2 linked regions of the Ciceribacter thiooxidans genome follow. The protein of the gene in region 2 binds, or shares a complex with, the protein of the main gene of each other region. Links are inferred from orthologs where the notes say so. Each region holds a gene or a part of one and is shown on either strand. Other genes may lie near its edges. The genes, in order: rpsG and tig.

The links.
Region 1: the proteins of tig (region 2) and rpsG are in contact, whole or in part, in a crystal structure (PDB 3GTY), measured with the Thermotoga maritima proteins. The link is inferred for Ciceribacter thiooxidans from one-to-one orthologs. Residues at the interface, in WP_004081061.1 of Thermotoga maritima: Glu122, Val124, Val129, Leu130, Tyr133, Glu188, Gly259, Ile262, Tyr263, Glu266, Ser270, Glu273, Gln274, Glu277, Arg308, Gln311, Ile312, Ser315, Tyr316, Glu325, Arg329, Arg336, Leu363, Phe366, Trp367, Arg373, Leu377, Arg381, Leu384, Glu387; in WP_004081843.1 of Thermotoga maritima: Lys34, Lys52, Lys55, Glu59, Arg62, Gln63, Glu66, Asn67, Lys69, Val71, Arg95, Ala109, Lys110, Lys111, Gly112, Arg113, Pro114, Glu117, Glu121, Ile124, Ala125, Tyr127, Asn128, Asn129, Thr130, Gly131, Lys135, Asp139, Arg142, Met143.

What each region holds. Positions count from the first base shown.
Region 1 is NZ_CP059896.1:1,937,851-1,940,979, forward strand. What follows is about bases 74-2,886. They hold rpsG (30S ribosomal protein S7), read right to left. Parts: upstream 1,809-2,886; coding sequence 1,338-1,808; downstream 74-1,337. Other genes in these bases: fusA (elongation factor G), read right to left, coding at 74-1,303; rpsL (30S ribosomal protein S12), read right to left, coding at 1,888-2,259; H4I97_RS09325 (transcriptional regulator), read left to right, coding at 2,758-2,886. In the rest of the region: more of fusA, read right to left, coding at 1-73; more of H4I97_RS09325, read left to right, coding at 2,887-3,051; H4I97_RS09330 (cytochrome-c peroxidase), read right to left, coding at 3,121-3,129.
Region 2 is NZ_CP059896.1:1,823,215-1,826,478, forward strand. Bases 167-3,114 are described here. They hold tig (trigger factor), read right to left. Parts: upstream 2,408-3,114; coding sequence 926-2,407; downstream 167-925. Other genes in these bases: ampC (class C beta-lactamase), read left to right, coding at 167-858; H4I97_RS08705 (GDYXXLXY domain-containing protein), read right to left, coding at 2,791-3,114. Also shown: more of ampC, read left to right, coding at 1-166; more of H4I97_RS08705, read right to left, coding at 3,115-3,264. UniProt on the Bacillus subtilis protein: Involved in protein export. Acts as a chaperone by maintaining the newly synthesized protein in an open conformation. Functions as a peptidyl-prolyl cis-trans isomerase.

The sequences.
Region 1 (3,129 bases), 110 kb from region 2 along the record:
GACGGTTGAGCGCGAGGCCCATCTTTTCCTGGTCGCCCTTAGACTTCGGCTCGATCGCGATCTGGATAACCGGTTCCGGGAATTCCATGCGCTCGAGGATGACCGGCTTCAGCGGATCGCAGAGCGTGTCGCCCGTCGTGGTTTCCTTGAGGCCGGCAAGAGCAACGATGTCGCCTGCGAAGGCTTCGTCGATGTCTTCACGCGAGTTGGAGTGCATCTGCAGCATGCGGCCGACGCGCTCGCGCTTGTCCTTGACCGTGTTGAGAACAGAAGAGCCCTTTTCGAGCTTGCCCGAATAGATGCGGCAGAAGGTCAGCGAACCGACGAAGGGGTCGTTCATGATCTTGAACGCCAGCATCGAGAGCGGCTCGTTATCGTCGGGGTGACGCTCGATTTCCGCTTCGGTCTTGACGTCGATACCCTTGATCGCCGGAATGTCGATCGGCGACGGCAGGAATTCGACGACGGCGTCGAGCAGCGGCTGAACGCCCTTGTTCTTGAAGGCCGAGCCGCAGAACATCGGGAAGAACTTGACTTCGATCGTACCCTTGCGGATAAGCGCGCGGATCGTGTCGTTGTCGGGCATGTTGCCCTCGAGATAGGCTTCCATGGCGGCTTCATCGAGTTCGACGACCGTTTCGATCATCTTCTCGCGCCATTCTTCAGCCCTGTCCTTCAAGTCGGCCGGGATTTCGACGATGTCCCACTGCGCGCCAAGCGATTCGTCGCGCCAGACGAGAGCGTTCATCTCGATCAGGTCGACAACGCCCTTGAAGTCGTTTTCAGCGCCGATCGGGAGCTGGCAGACGACGGCGGTCGCGCCGAGACGGGTCTTGATCATCTCGACGGAGCGGTAGAAGTCCGCGCCGATCTTGTCCATCTTGTTGCAGAAGATCATCCGCGGAACGTTGTACTTGTCCGCCTGACGCCAGACAGTTTCCGTCTGCGGCTCGACGCCGGCGTTGGCGTCGAGGAGAGCGACAGCACCGTCGAGAACGCGCAGCGAGCGCTCGACTTCGATGGTGAAGTCGACGTGGCCGGGGGTGTCGATGATGTTGAAGCGGCGCATCTTGCCGTCGCGACCCTTCCAGAAGGTCGTGGTCGCAGCAGACGTGATGGTGATACCGCGTTCCTGCTCCTGCTCCATCCAGTCCATGGTCGCAGCGCCGTCATGGACTTCGCCGATCTTGTGCGACTTGCCGGTGTAGTAGAGGATGCGTTCGGTCGTCGTGGTCTTACCGGCGTCGATATGAGCCATGATACCGAAGTTGCGGTAGTCTTCGATTTTATATTCGCGAGCCATGATGGACTGCCTTTCAAATATCGATCGGTTCTGATTACCAGCGGTAATGCGAGAACGCGCGGTTTGCGTCAGCCATCTTGTGCGTGTCTTCACGCTTCTTGACCGCACTGCCACGGTTGTTGGCAGCATCCATGAGTTCGCCGCAGAGGCGATCGACCATGGTGGTCTCGTTGCGCTTGCGTGCAGCAGCGATCAGCCAGCGGATGGCAAGAGCCTGACGGCGCTCCGGACGAACATCGACCGGGACCTGGTAGGTCGCACCGCCAACGCGGCGGGAGCGGACTTCGACATGCGGCGCGACATTGTCGAGCGCCTGATGGAAGACGGCCAGCGGCTCCTGCTTCAACTTGCCCTGAACGGCGTCGAAGGCACCGTAGACGATGCTTTCAGCGACCGACTTTTTGCCGTGAAGCATGATGGCATTCATGAACTTCGTGACGACGAGATCACCGAACTTCGGATCCGGGTTGATCTCACGCTTTTCTGCACTATGGCGACGGGACATACTTCTTGTCTCTCAACTGTTAAGGCGCCTTATCACGCGGAGAACCTCGCGCAGCGCCGAATTCCAAACGAAAACCGAATTACTTCGGACGCTTCGCACCGTACTTGGAACGGCGCTGCTTGCGGTTCTTGACACCCTGGGTATCGAGAACGCCGCGAATGATGTGGTAACGGACACCCGGAAGGTCCTTCACGCGGCCGCCACGGATCATGACGACAGAGTGTTCCTGAAGGTTGTGGCCTTCACCCGGAATGTAGCCGATCACTTCGAAACCGTTGGTCAGACGGATCTTGGCAACCTTACGAAGTGCCGAGTTCGGCTTCTTCGGGGTCGTGGTATAAACGCGGGTGCAAACGCCGCGCTTCTGCGGGTTTTCCTGCAGGGCAGGAACCTTGTTACGCTTTACCTGCGCCTGACGGGGCTTGCGGATAAGCTGGTTTACGGTAGGCATACAACCATCCCTTATAAATCTTGTCTCTCAAGCCCTTCCGGGCCGTTACTTTTGCCATTTCCGGCGACGGACACACCCTATCCTCATGCGCAAAATGTGGCCCTACCCGCTCTTCGCGGATGGACCACAATGATCAGAGGACGCATCATCGACGCGTCATGTATGCAGCATTTGTATCTTCAAGTGCGTTTTAGACCCTGTTTGAGGTGAACTCCGGAACATGGCGTTCCGAAAAGCCTAACCTCACATGGGTTCCGATGTCGGGCGTACTACTGTTTTCACCTGCTGACGTCAAGTCACAATCGCAAATTATCGGGTCGGCAGGCCGCCGTTCCGGCCATTTGACGGCGCGGACCAACGATATATAGCACCCCCCTGGCGATTTTGCATGGGCCTCGTAATGAAAATCGGCTAGAAACGACAAACATCCTCCAACCCTTCGCACGGGCTCTTCCGCTCCCGCGCGATTCGATTCCCGACTCAGGAAAGAAGACCGAGATGGCCCACAATCCGGACAACGACAACAATTTCGACACGCCGATGGTCTTCATCATCATCGCCAAGGGCTATGAAGAGGAAGGCGGCGAAGGCGTCGACCTTCACATCCTGTTGCGCGCGCCCGACGACGACTCCGCCGTTCGCGAGGCTCTGAACGCGCTGTCCGAAGAAGGCTTCGTGGAGGCCGATCTCGACCAGATCGGCATGATCAACGACGCGCCGGACGAAGAGCCGCACGCCTCCGCCTATCAGGGCGCGCTGGAAGGCGAGATCGCGATCATCCGCTTCAACTGAAAGCCGCGTGCTCGCAGCACCGCAGGGGCCGCCGGACATGCCGGCGGCCTTTCTCGTCTGTCGACAGGTCTATTTCTT
Region 2 (3,264 bases):
ACAGGGGCCCTCTCGTTGTCCGACAGCCCCGGCAAATATGTACCGGATCTTGCCGGCAGTGCCTTCGACAAGGTGAGCCTTCTTAACCTTGCCACCTACACGGCCGGCGGCCTGCCCTTGCAGTTTCCCGACGACGTCACGCAGAAGAACATGATTGCCTACTATCGGGACTGGCATCCGGATCACGCGCCGGGAACCCACCGGCGCTACTCCAATCCGAGTATAGGCCTGTTCGGCTATGCGGCCGCGGCGAGTTTGGGGACGCCATTCGACGACCTGATGCAAGACAAGCTCTTTCCCATGCTCAAGCTTTCCAACACCTACATCCATGTGCCGAAGGAGCGGATGCCCGATTATGCCTACGGTTACTCGAAGGCCGGCAAGCCGGTCCGCGTCAAACCCGGCGCCATGGATTCCGAAGCCTACGGCGTGAAGACATCCGCCTCCGACCTGATCCGCTTCGTCGAGGCGAACATGGACGGACGGGGCCTGGACGAAACCCTGCAGCGCGCCATCGCCGCCACCCACACGGGCTACTACCGCGTCTCGGGGATGACGCAGGGTCTCGCATGGGAGATGTATGACTATCCTGTCGAAGTCGACACGCTGCTTGCCGGAAACTCTCCGGAGATTTCCTACAAGAGCAACGTGGTCGAAGCGCTGGAGCCCCCGGCCGAACCACGCACGAACGTCTGGATCAACAAGACCGGCTCTACCGGCGGCTTCGGAGCCTATGCGGCTTTCGTCCCGGAGCGGCGGATCGGTATCGTCATCCTTGCAAACCGAAACTATCCGATCCCGGATCGCCTGCGCGCCGCCTATCGCATCATGACTGCGCTCGACGGACCGACCGACTGAAGACGGGCACATGTAAAAAGGGGCCGCCCGACGGGCAGCCCCTTCCGTATCCTCACTGAGGAATTGATTACTCGGCGTCGCCTTCGGCAGCCTTCTTCTTCGGGGCCGCCTTCTTCTTCGGAGCGGCTTCCTCGCCTTCGGCGGCGTCTTCGGCCTTGGCAGCAGCCTTCTTCTTCGGGGCTGCCTTCTTCGCAGGCTTTTCAGCGCCTTCGGCTTCGTCGTCGGCGAGCAGCTCTTCTTTGCTTACCTTCTTGTCGGTGACGTCGATTTCACCGAGCAGGTGGTCGACCACCTTCTCTTCGAAGATCGGCGCGCGCAGCGAGGCGGAAGCGCCCGGGGTCTTGCGGAAGAAGTCGAGGATCTGCTTTTCCTGACCGGGGAACTGCTGCAGCTGTGCATAGAGAGCGCGCTGCATTTCTTCCTCGGTTACTTCGACACCGGCCTTTTCGCCGATTTCGGAGAGGACGAGGCCGAGGCGGACGCGACGCTCGGCGAGCGTGCGGTATTCGTCACGGGCCTTCTCTTCGGTGGTGTCTTCATCCTCGAAGGTCTTGCCGGACTGGGCGAGATCGGTGTTGATCTGGCGCCAGATGTTTTCGAATTCGGCTTCGACCAGGCGCGCCGGGGTTTCGAACTGGTACATCTCGTCGAGCTGGTCGAGGATCTGGCGCTTGACCTTCTGACGGGTGACCGAGCCGAACTGGCTTTCGATCTGGCCGCGGACGACCTCCTTCAGGCGGTCGAGCGATTCGATGCCGAGCTTCTTGGCGAGTTCGTCGTCGAGCGTGATTTCACCCGGAGCGGCGACTTCCTTGACGGTGACGTCGAAGGTCGCTTCCTTGCCGGCAAGATGCTTGGCCGGATAGTCTTCGGGGAACGTGACGGTGATGACCTTTTCGTCACCGGCCTTGACGCCCACGAGCTGGTCTTCGAAGCCGGGGATGAAGCGGTTCGAGCCGAGAACGAGTTCGGCGTCGGTGTCGGTGCCGCCATCGAAGGCAACGCCGTCAACCTTGCCGACGTAATCCATGGTGACGCGGTCGCCGTCGGCGGCCTTGCCCTTCTTGGTTTCGTAGCTGCGGGCGCTTTCGGCGATCTTGCGGATCTGGTCCTCGACTTCGCCTTCTTCGATGTCGACGACTTCACGCACGACCTTGAGGCCGGAAACCGGCTTCAGCTCGATCGGCGGAATGACTTCGTAGGAGAGCGTGAACTCGAAATCTGCCTCAGCGTTGAGGATCTTGTCGGCTTCGGCCTCGTCCTCGGTCATCGTGACTTCGGGCTGGGTCGCAGACTTCTCGCCGCGCTCCGAAAGGATCGCGCTCGGCTTCTCGCGGATGATCTCGTTGACGAGTTCGGCCATGATCGACTTGCCGTAAACCTTCTTCAGATGCGACATCGGCACCTTGCCGGGGCGGAAGCCGTTGATACGGACCTTGTCCTTGGCATCGGCGAGGCGCTCATTCATGCGCTGTTCCATGTCCTTGGCCGGAACGACGACCTTGATTTCGCGCTTCAGCCCTTCAGCGAGCGTTTCGATAACCTGCATGTTTTTACCTTCATGTCGTGGCGGCCGTGCTCGGACAGCCGGTGGTTTTCATTGAGCACGACGCCGGAATTCTTCTTTCCCGGGCGTGGCTGGTACGCAATCTTCAAGCATTTTGCCAGGCAAAATGGCGCAAAGGGTGACAGGAACGGCTGTTTCGCCCCTCCCGGCAACCCGCGCGGTAATCCTGGTGCGGGTAGAGAGACTTGAACTCCCACGCCTTGCGGCACCAGAACCTAAATCTGGCGTGTCTACCAATTCCACCATACCCGCGTCCAAAAGAACCGCATGCTGCCTTCGCGCATGGCCCCTCCGGAGCGCGCGTCTCTATATCACCCGTTTCCGTTCGCGCAAAGGAAAAATGACGGCCGGCCTCGGGGCCCTTGTCAGTAGAGCGGCTCCTCGTAGGCAGGGATGCCGCGCACCCTGAGTTCCCGAATCTGCGCCTGCCCTCCGGCGCCGACACGCGCTGCGACCGATACCTCGTCGTCGTTGCGCGCATCCTCGATCGGCCTGCCCTCGCCCTCCGGCACGTAATAGCGCTCGATGCCGTAGTCGACGCTGATTTCGCCCTCCTTGTCGTCCGGAGGCGTATAAAGACGGAAGCGCTGCGTGCGCAGAACCACCGACCCTTCCGCCGGCGGCAGATCGCCGAAGGCGGCCTCGGCAACCGTCCAGTAGCCGTCCGGCCCCGGCCTCAGCCGCACGTTCATCCGCGTCCAGCTTCCGGGCGCCGGCCAGTCGCCCTTGACGAGGGAGGCGGGAATCCGGGACACCTCGTAAGACAGCACGACATAGTCTCCGCGCAGAAGATCACGCGGATCGACCGGCACCGTCTTCAGGACCACCTCGGTGCCGGA